Linked DNA regions of Shimia isoporae. The protein of the gene in region 2 interacts with the protein of the main gene of each other region in a pairwise test. Links are inferred from orthologs where the notes say so. Each region holds a gene or a part of one and is shown on either strand. Other genes may lie near its edges.

Region 1 (4,715 bases), on a different replicon or contig from region 2:
CCACCGCCAAACGTTCCTGCAGATCCAGAAAGCCATCCGCTTCCGACCCGCTCAGATCAATGGCAACAAAGGCGCGCAAGTGTCAGAGCATGGCCGGAACAACAAGATCCGGCGGACGGTGGCCATCGTCGAAAGTCTTGATATTAATGAGAACTTTCTCACCCATTTCAATCCGACCCTCTACGGTGGCCGAGCCCATGTGTGGCATGAGCACCACGTTTGGCAGACCGCGAAGGTCCGGATGGATTTCGGCACCATGCTCATAGACGTCGAGGCCTGCGCCAGCAATCTCGCCACTCTTAAGCATACGCACCATTGCATTCTCGTCGATCACTTCGCCCCGGGACGTGTTGACGATAACCGCACCCGGTTTCATCAGTTTGAGCCGCCGTGCATTCAGCAGATGAAAGGTTGACGGCGTGTGTGGGCAATTGACCGAAATCACATCCATACGCGCCAGCATCTGATCAAGGCTTTCCCAATAGGTGGCCTCAAATTGTTCTTCGATTTCAGGGCGCAATCGCTTTCTGTTGTGATAATGAATCTGCATGCCACAAGCCTGCGCACGACGCGCGACCGCAGTGCCGATACGCCCCATGCCAAGAATGCCAAGCCGCTTTCCACTGACCCGACCGCCAAGCAACGCAGTTGGCGCCCAGCCATCCCACTCACCGGATTGCATACGCATCAGGCCTTCGCCAATGCGTCGCGTCACGCCTAGTATCAAGGCAAGCGCCATGTCGGCGGTATCATCCGCAGAAACACCAGGCGTGTTGGACACAAGAACACCCCGTTGACGTGCAGACGCCACATCAATGTGATCAACACCCGCCCCGTAATTGGCAATCAGTTTCAACCGTTCCCCGGCCTGCGCGATAAGGTTGGCGTCGATCTTGTCGCTCAACGTCGGCACCAAAACATCTGCTTCCCGCATGGCTTCAGCCAACTGTTCACGGGGCATTGGCGTATCATCGTCACGCAGCCGCACGTCAAAGAGTTCGCTAAGCCGCGTTTCGACCGCTTCGGGCAAGCGTCGCGTCACGACAACACTCAGACGTTGCTTGGGCATAGATTGGCCTCCGGTCTTTCCAAATCAGCGCGTTGGTGTCACAGTGCCCCACACAATGACGGGGCACAAGAACCCCCGCGAGTTCCAGAGCAGAAAATGTCAGGCAAGATGTTTATCTTGGGTCGAAAATCGCTTGTTTTCATGGGCGCCGTGCTGATCGCAGCACTTACATCTGCCGTGGCGGCAGAGGAAAAACGCGGGCCGGTCACCAACTTGCCGCTGCCGCGTTATGTGTCGCTGAAGGCATCCAAGGCCAACGTACGGCGCGGCCCGTCCCGTACGCACCGGATAGATTGGGTGTTTACGCGCCGAAACATGCCACTTCAGATTACAGCCGAATACGAACACTGGCGACGCGTAAGAGATATAGAAGGCGCCGGAGGTTGGGTGCACTATTCCTTGTTATCCGGTGTGCGCACTGTGATCATCGAAGCCGATATGTTACCGCTCAAGGCACGACCTGCCGATAACACCCCTGTCACCGCACACCTCGAACTCGGGGTGATAGCCAGACTCGAAGAGTGCAACATTGATTGGTGCAAGCTCAATGCCAGCGGCTACAAGGGCTGGACGCTCAAGGAAAACCTGTGGGGTGTCACCCCCGACGAGATCCGCGACTGACCCTAGCCTGAGATGCTGTCTCGGATGGCTTTCATGTTCGCGCCATAGACTTCCGGATTGTCAACAGAACCGCCTTTGAAAACTGCAGATCCAGCAACCAGAACGTCTGCTCCGGCCTCAGCCACCAAAGGTGCAGTCTCCGGCGTAACACCGCCATCAATCTGGATATGAATCTCGCGATCGCCGATCATCTCCCGCACCCGACGCGTTTTCTCTACGCCAGAATGAATGAATTTCTGACCGCCAAAACCCGGGTTCACGGTCATCACCAGAACCATATCCGCCAGATCCATAACATGTTCGATGGCTTCAACGGGCGTTCCGGGATTCAGGGCAACACCAGCCTTCACGCCCTGTGCTTTGATAGCCTGCAAAGTCCGGTGGATGTGCGGCCCTGCCTCAACATGCGCTGTGATCATATCCGCGCCGGCCTCGGCATAAGCCTCGATGTAAGGATCCACCGGAGCAATCATGAGGTGCACGTCCATGAAGGTTTTCACGTGCGGGCGAAAAGCCTTAACAGCAGGCGGACCAAAAGTAAGGTTGGGCACAAAGTGCCCATCCATCACATCGACATGCACCCAGTCCGCCCCCTGATCCTCAATCGCCCTGATTTCCTGCCCAAAATTGGCGAAATCAGCCGAAAGAATGGACGGGGCGATTTTGATGGAGCGGTCAAAGGACATTGGGAGTTCCCCTATTTGAGGCAGGCGCGCGCGCCGATTCGACGTTGCGGGGAAAATGCGCCGCACCGCTTCAAAGTGCAACGGTCTTTCCCGGCGGCGCCCGTTTGCCGCGCGCCCAATTTTTAGGCGACTCCTCGAGGTAAACTCAGAAAACTGCCGATTTTTTCGTCTGTTAACTCAAAAACGCAGCGACCTGCCTGTTCATTAGGCAACAGCCCATCCACGATCTCGCAAGACCGAGTGGAGGGGACCATACCGGCCGTAGCGAACATATCAACACAGTCGCAACCGCGCGCCATTGGGCGCGCCCTTGTGCGTTCCAAGTTTCGGGATCAACAAAGCGTTCTGGATGATTTCCGCTTATCGGGATCGTCTCGCGTTTTGTTCCCGCATGGCCGTCGGGATTCTCTCGAAGCTGTCTTGCTCAACACGTCAGGCGGGCTTACCGGAGGAGATGATTTCCATACCGAAATAACCGCCGGCAAGGGCAGCCACCTGACGGTGACAACACAAGCCGCTGAGAGGGCCTATCGCAGCATCGACGAAAATGCGGCCAAGGTTCGCTCATCCATTTCGGTGGCTCCCGACGCGCGCTTGAACTGGCTTCCTCAGGAAACCATCATATTTGATGGCGCAAACGTTGACCGGACTTTGGATGTAGGTCTGTCAAAGGACAGCTGTTTTTTGATGGTGGAACCGATGATCTTCGGTCGCACCGCCATGGGCGAAACGGTTCATCAGGCGTCGATCAAAGACAAGATAAATATCCGTCGTGACGGGCGCATACAGTTTGCCGACAGGGTGAATCTGTCAGGCGACATCCAATCCCATCTGGACCGCCCCGCAATCGCCAATGGCAATCGTGCAATGGCCGCCCTCTTGTTCGCCGCCAATGAAGCTGAACGACATGTTGACCCGCTGCGCGCACTTCTGCCGCCTAACTGCGGAGTCAGCTTGATCCGTGAGGGCCTGATCTTTGCTCGCCTACTTGCCGAGGATGGACACTCTCTTCGCCAAATTCTCATTCCCGCGTTGCGTCACTTGCGCGGCGCTGAACTACCTCGAACCTGGATGCTCTGAACACATGCAACTGACGCCTAGAGAAAAAGACAAACTGCTGATCGCCATGGCGGCGGAAGTCGCCCGTAAGCGCCTCTCGCGGGGAGTTAAGCTTAACCATCCGGAGGCAATCGCGCTCATCACGGACGCCGTCGTAGAAGGCGCACGGGACGGCAAATCTGTAGCCGACCTCATGCAATCCGGCGCTCATGTGATCACGCGTGACCAATGTATGGAGGGCATCCCGGAGATGATCCACGAAGTACAGGTCGAGGCCACTTTCCCAGACGGCACGAAACTCGTGACCGTTCACAACCCCATTCGCTGACTGTTCAGGAGAACCCTATGCAACGTTTCGCTGTTTCCGCATTCGCAATCACCGCCGCAGCACCGGCGGCCGCCCACGAAGGCCTACACTTGCACCCCCACGCAACAAGTCCTGTCTGGCTTGGCCTAATGATTGGCGGACTCATTCTGGGCTGTGTTGCTCTCTGGGCGGGCTCCGGCAAATGATCCCCGGCGAGCTCTTCGCCGCCGACGGCGACCTTACGCTGAACGATGGTGCCGAGGTGACTACTCTCATGGTGGCCAATACCGGGGACCGACCTATCCAGGTGGGCAGCCATTATCATTTTGCGGAAACCAATCCGGCACTGGACTTCGATCGCGCTGCTGCCCACGGATTGCGCTTGGACATCGCCGCCGGCACGGCCGTGCGGTTCGAACCCGGGCAACGGCGGGAAGTGCCACTCATACCCATTTCTGGCGCGCGCCGCATTTTCGGCTTCAACCAAAAGGTTATGGGGCCTCTCTCATGACCTGATTTTCAAAAAGGAGACTTCAATTATGACCCCTGTCACGACCCCGTTTACGGCCTCGCTCAGCAGCTTCCTTCTGATGTCGCGTATGGTTGAGCGACAAATGCGCACCAACCACGCGATGACCCGTGCAGCGCTCGCCTTTCTTACGCCGTATGCTCCCTCCGAGCCGACCGCGGTTGCGTCCGTCGGGAAATCCAAGTCTCCGAAGAAAACGGTCTCGAAAGCAGCGCCAAAAGCGGCCGTGGGAAAGAACAAGTCAAAACCGACAGTGAAGCCCGAAGAACTGGTATTCAAATCTGTTGCCCCAAAGACTACCGGGCGGAATCCAGAGGAAAAGCCAAAATCCGTGGCGCGCAAAGCGCCTCCTGCGAAGTCGGCACCAGAAATTGTCGCCAAAACAACCGACGCGCCAAAAGTAACAACAGTCGAACCAGTGACTCGCAAACGCACGCGGCAGCC
Region 2 (4,810 bases):
TCGGAAGATGACGCTGCGCTGAGCGTTTCGCGCAAACTCGCGGGCGGCGTGCCGCGGGTCGGCGCCGCGGACAGCGACGCTCTTTCCGCGTTGGGTGTTGTTGCGATCGACTTGAGCGAAATTGACGACTCGGCTTCCGGCAGCCACTCGAAATTCGCCGGATCGCCCGAAATCGTGCAGTTGCTGGGCTATGGTTTGAACCAGCACGCGCAGTTTGACCGAAGCCACCGGGCCAGCAGCATTACCGAATTGATTGCAGGTATCCCCGTGACCATCGCGTTTGAATAGGAGGAGAGACCATGGCCACCCACATTAAGGACACTTTGCAAAGATTTGTTGCTGGCGGTGTTATGGCTGGATGTTTGGCTGCTGTCACTCCGGCGGAGGTCGCTGCTCAGGCGGGCGGTTTGTCAGGGCCTTCTTCCACGGCTGCGGATCTCGAGCCGGGGGACGGGTTGACCGATCCCCAGTTCCGGTCGGATTTCCCGCGCAAGCTGGCACCGGGGTGGTTCGCTTGGAAAGACGGTTTGGCGGAACAGGGGTTCAAGTTCAACATCGACTACCTGTCTCTGGGCCAATGGGGTAATGCCAACATTGGCGAGGGCGATGCCGCTGGCGGAATTGCGAGGTTTTACGGCAACTGGCAGGCCACGGAACTCGGTAGTCTGACGTTCAAGATTGAGAACCGGCACCGGTACGGAGCGGTAGCGCCACAGTTCCTCGGACTTGATGGCGGGGCTTTGTCGATCACCGGTACCGCTTTCAACGGCAATGGCACAATGCTGACCAACCTGTTCTGGACCCAGCGCTCCGAAAATGGAAACTGGACGCTGCAAGTCGGGCAACTGGACGTGACCGATTTTCTCGACCTGTATGCGGCCGTCAGCCCGTATTCCGGGTTTCAGAACCTTGCCTTCAACACCAACCCGACAATCAACGCCCCCAATCCCGGGCTGGGCATCGCGGGCGGTCTTCGTTTGAGCGATAACTTTTATATGGTCGGCAGTGTTGCGGATGCGAATGCCGACCCGACGAAGCCGAACTTTGACGTTTTTGAAGACGGAAATCTCTTCAAGAGCCTCGAGATCGGGTATACCTCGTCTCCTGATCGGATCTATTTCGATAACATCCACCTGACGCTTTGGCATGCTGATGCCGCCAACGACGGAAGCCGCCCCGAAGATTGGGGCGCGGCGTTTTCAGCAGCTTGGTTTCTGGACAACAAATGGCTGCCGTTCTTTCGGGCAGGGGTGAGTCAGGGAACAGCCGCGCTTTATGAAAAGTCGGTTTCGGCTGGGGTCGCTTATTACGGCCGCAACACGGACGCGGCTGGCTTTGGCCTTAACTGGGCGGAAGGGGCCTCTTCCAGCGAAGGGCAGATCACGGCTGAGGCATTCTATCGTTTCTCGATTTCGCCCGGACTGCAGATAACACCGTCGGTTCAGGTGATTTCCAATCCTTTGCTGAACCCTGGGCAGGATACGATTACCCTGTTCGGATTGCGGGCGCGTGTGGTGTTCTGAAGCAACCTGAGGGCTTGTCTCTTGAAACAGGGTAAATGATCGGCCAAATACTCCCCAAATTGGCACTGAGGAGAGGGATACCCCGTGACGATCACTGAAGCAGAACTGAGCAAGGCCCGCGAGAACTGGGGCGACGGACTTGTGGCCATTTCGAAAGCGTATGAAGCAGACGGCATCGACGCGGCGCGCGAGGTTGCAGAGGGCGTTCTGGATGCGGCCTATGGGTATGGTCTTGGTCCGGTTCTGTTCAAGCCGACGCTGGCGAGTGGCGACCAGACGTTTCGCCCTACCAAGAAAGGCGCTTTGTCCTACTTCGTGGGTCATGATGAGGAATACCCTCTGGACGGCGGTTTTGGCATCAAGGGCTGGCGCGGAATGGAAAGCGTGACCTCTGCAAGCTTCATTGAAGGCGATGTGGCGATGTGGATGGGCTGGGTGATCCTGACAGACAAGGATGGCGGCGTAACGAAGGTCGACAAGAGCTTCGGCTACAAGAAAGACGCGAATGGCGTGTTGCGGATTGTGCAGCACCACAGCTCACTTCCGTATCAGCCATAACGAGTTGAACAAACAAAAAGCCCCGCCAAATGGCGGGGCTTTCTTTTGGGACCCAGCTAACCTTATTTCAGGATCGAGCGGCCTGCGTATTCGGCGGTTTCGCCGAGAGCTTCCTCGATGCGGATCAGCTGATTGTATTTTGCCAGACGATCAGAGCGGGACAGGGAGCCTGTTTTGATCTGGCCGCAGTTGGTGGCAACTGCCAGATCCGCGATGGTAGCGTCTTCGGTTTCGCCCGAGCGATGGCTCATGACGTTCGTGTAGCGTGCACGGTGGGCCATATCGACGGCTTGCAGCGTTTCGGTCAGCGAGCCGATCTGGTTCACCTTGACCAGCATGGAGTTCGCAACGCCTTTTGCGATGCCATCTGCAAGACGGGTCGGGTTGGTCACAAACAGGTCGTCGCCCACAAGCTGGACTTTGTCACCAATCATGTCGGTCAGTAGTTTCCAGCCTTCCCAGTCGTCTTCATCCATGCCGTCTTCGATGGAAATGATCGGGTAGTCTTTGCAGAGGTCGGCGAGGTATTGGGCGTTTTCTGCCGACGTCAGCGATTTGCCTTCGCCTACCATCTCGTACTTTCCGTCTTTGTAGTATTCAGATGAGGCGCAATCGAGCGCGAGGTAGATGTCTTCACCCAGTTTGTAGCCAGCTTTTTCGACCGAAGTTTTGATGAAGTCCAGCGCGACGCGGGTACTTTCCAGAGCCGGAGCAAATCCGCCTTCGTCACCGATGCCAGTGTTGTAACCTGCTGCTGAAAGTTCTTTTTTCAGCGTGTGGAAGACTTCGGCGCCCATGCGGATGGCCTCGCGGATGTTGTCCGCGCTGACCGGCATGATCATGAATTCCTGAATATCGATAGGGTTGTCGGCGTGTTCGCCACCGTTGATGATGTTCATCATCGGAACCGGCAGGACACGAGCCGAGGTGCCGCCCACGTAGCGGAAGAGCGGTTGTGTGGTGTAGTCGGCAGCTGCCTTTGCACAGGCGAGCGAAACGCCGAGGATGGCGTTTGCACCCAGGCGGCCTTTGTTGGGGGTGCCGTCGAGTTCGATCATTGCCTGATCCAGAGCCACCTGTTCAGTGACGTCCATGCCGACCAGTTCCTCTGCGATCTCGCCGTTGACTGCATTCACAGCTTCCAGCACGCCCTTGCCCATGTAGCGGCTTTTGTCGCCGTCGCGTTTTTCGACCGCTTCGTGTGCGCCGGTAGAGGCGCCCGACGGGACGGCGGCGCGGCCGATTGTGCCGTCTTCAAGCGTCACGTCGACTTCGACGGTCGGGTTGCCGCGGCTGTCGAGGATTTCGCGGGCAAAGATGTCAATGATGGTGCTCATGATGAGGAGTTCCCTGAACTGGCCAATTGTTGGGCGCAGTCATAGCAGGGGGCGTGCAAAAGTAAATGAAATTGATAGCGCTAACGGCCGATTTGGCGAGGTTTAGGGCTAACAGTGACAGGATGGCTCAACTTGATGCGTCGCGGGCCAGCTTTTGTTCACGCAGGAATGTGTAGAGCCCGGCGGCAACGATCAAAGCCGAACCTGCAAATGTGAGAGCGTCGGGACGCTCTCCAAGGATCAACACACCAAGTGCCATTGCGAAGACCAGACGGGTATAACGGAACGGGGCAACAGCAGAAGCTTCACCTATGCGCATCGCGTTTACTATCGCCCAGTATCCCGCGGCACCAAAGAGCGCTGCGCCGGCGTAGCGGCCGAGATCTGTCGGAGAGAGGCTCTGAAATTGGGCACCTGACAAGGCCATCAGGATTGTGCCGGCGATAAAGAAGCCGAGAAAACCCTGCAAAGCGACCACATGTGAAGACACCGCCGGGTCGATACGGCGAGTGAGAATGTCACGGATGGCGATGCCTGTAGCAGCGCCGAGGACCAGCAAGGCGTTCACGTTGAAGCCACTGAGGCCAGGGCGGACAATCAGGAGGACGCCTGCAAAACCGATGGCAAGGGCGCTCCATCGACGCCAACCGACGGTTTCGCCCAGAAACATTGCGGCCAAGAGCGTCAGGATCAGAGGCATGGCCTGAAAAATGGCTGCGGCAGTGGAAAGGTCTATCCTGGAAAGGGCCAAGGTGAACATAACGCCGCTTGCAGCCTCGCTTGCAGATCGAAGCAACAGGAGCGGTGTCCAGTTCTTGCGATCAAAGAGTGGAGCGCGCGTCAGCAGGACTATGGAGAGAAAGATGGCGCCGGATCCGCAACCGAGGCCCATCAGTACCTGACCTGGATGAAGTGACCCGGTCAGCTGCTTCATGAACATGTCGGCAGTGGCAAAACCAAGCATGGCTGCAATGACGAGTAGGCTGCCGGTAACGTTGTTCATAAGAGACCCCCAAAAGGAACGCACATGCGTCGCAGGGATCATTGGGAATGGCAAGGGTGATCCACGCCGATTTGTGGCTTGATGAACCCCGCGACCATCTTTGGGAGAGACGTGGACGCGGGGACGTTTCTGTCCGGACTCTTTAGGTCGTGGACAGTCCACCGGTCGGGAGGGACAGGTATTCGGTTTTTGGGGCCATGCCGGACGCGCAGGCCACAACTTTCAGTTGGCTTCCGGTGAGAATGTACTCGATTTCGCGGTAGCCTTGCGCCTGCATTACGTCGACGATCTTGTGGGCAAGTTGTTTGGCGCGATCCATAGATGTGGTGCTTGTTGCGCGGGTCTGCTGGGCGATGTGGGACATGATGCTTTCCTTAACTGTGGGTCTG

What was found.
Region 1: the proteins of eno (region 2) and rpe interact in binary tests that used the Escherichia coli proteins (3 or more experiments, as listed by UniProt). The link is inferred for Shimia isoporae from one-to-one orthologs.

Annotation. Positions count from the first base shown.
Region 1 is NZ_SMGR01000003.1:120,445-125,159, forward strand. The notes cover bases 535-3,289. They hold rpe (ribulose-phosphate 3-epimerase), read right to left. Parts: upstream 2,377-3,289; coding sequence 1,693-2,376; downstream 535-1,692. Other genes in these bases: BXY66_RS14875 (2-hydroxyacid dehydrogenase), read right to left, coding at 535-1,069; BXY66_RS14880 (SH3 domain-containing protein), read left to right, coding at 1,166-1,690; BXY66_RS14890 (urease accessory protein UreD), read left to right, coding at 2,689-3,289. In the rest of the region: thpR (RNA 2',3'-cyclic phosphodiesterase), read right to left, coding at 1-79; more of BXY66_RS14875, read right to left, coding at 83-534; more of BXY66_RS14890, read left to right, coding at 3,290-3,456; BXY66_RS14895 (urease subunit gamma), read left to right, coding at 3,461-3,763; BXY66_RS20505 (hypothetical protein), read left to right, coding at 3,781-3,948; BXY66_RS14900 (urease subunit beta), read left to right, coding at 3,945-4,253; BXY66_RS14905 (hypothetical protein), read left to right, coding at 4,282-4,715. UniProt on the Escherichia coli protein: Catalyzes the reversible epimerization of D-ribulose 5-phosphate to D-xylulose 5-phosphate.
Region 2 is NZ_SMGR01000001.1:1,274,520-1,279,329, forward strand. What follows is about bases 1,282-4,131. They hold eno (phosphopyruvate hydratase), read right to left. Parts: upstream 3,419-4,131; coding sequence 2,144-3,418; downstream 1,282-2,143. Other genes in these bases: BXY66_RS06260 (carbohydrate porin), read left to right, coding at 1,282-1,523; BXY66_RS06265 (phosphoribosyl-AMP cyclohydrolase), read left to right, coding at 1,608-2,081; BXY66_RS06275 (DMT family transporter), read right to left, coding at 3,546-4,131. In the rest of the region: BXY66_RS06255 (alpha/beta hydrolase), read left to right, coding at 1-288; more of BXY66_RS06260, read left to right, coding at 300-1,281; more of BXY66_RS06275, read right to left, coding at 4,132-4,421; BXY66_RS06280 (hypothetical protein), read right to left, coding at 4,564-4,785. UniProt on the Escherichia coli protein: Catalyzes the reversible conversion of 2-phosphoglycerate (2-PG) into phosphoenolpyruvate (PEP). It is essential for the degradation of carbohydrates via glycolysis.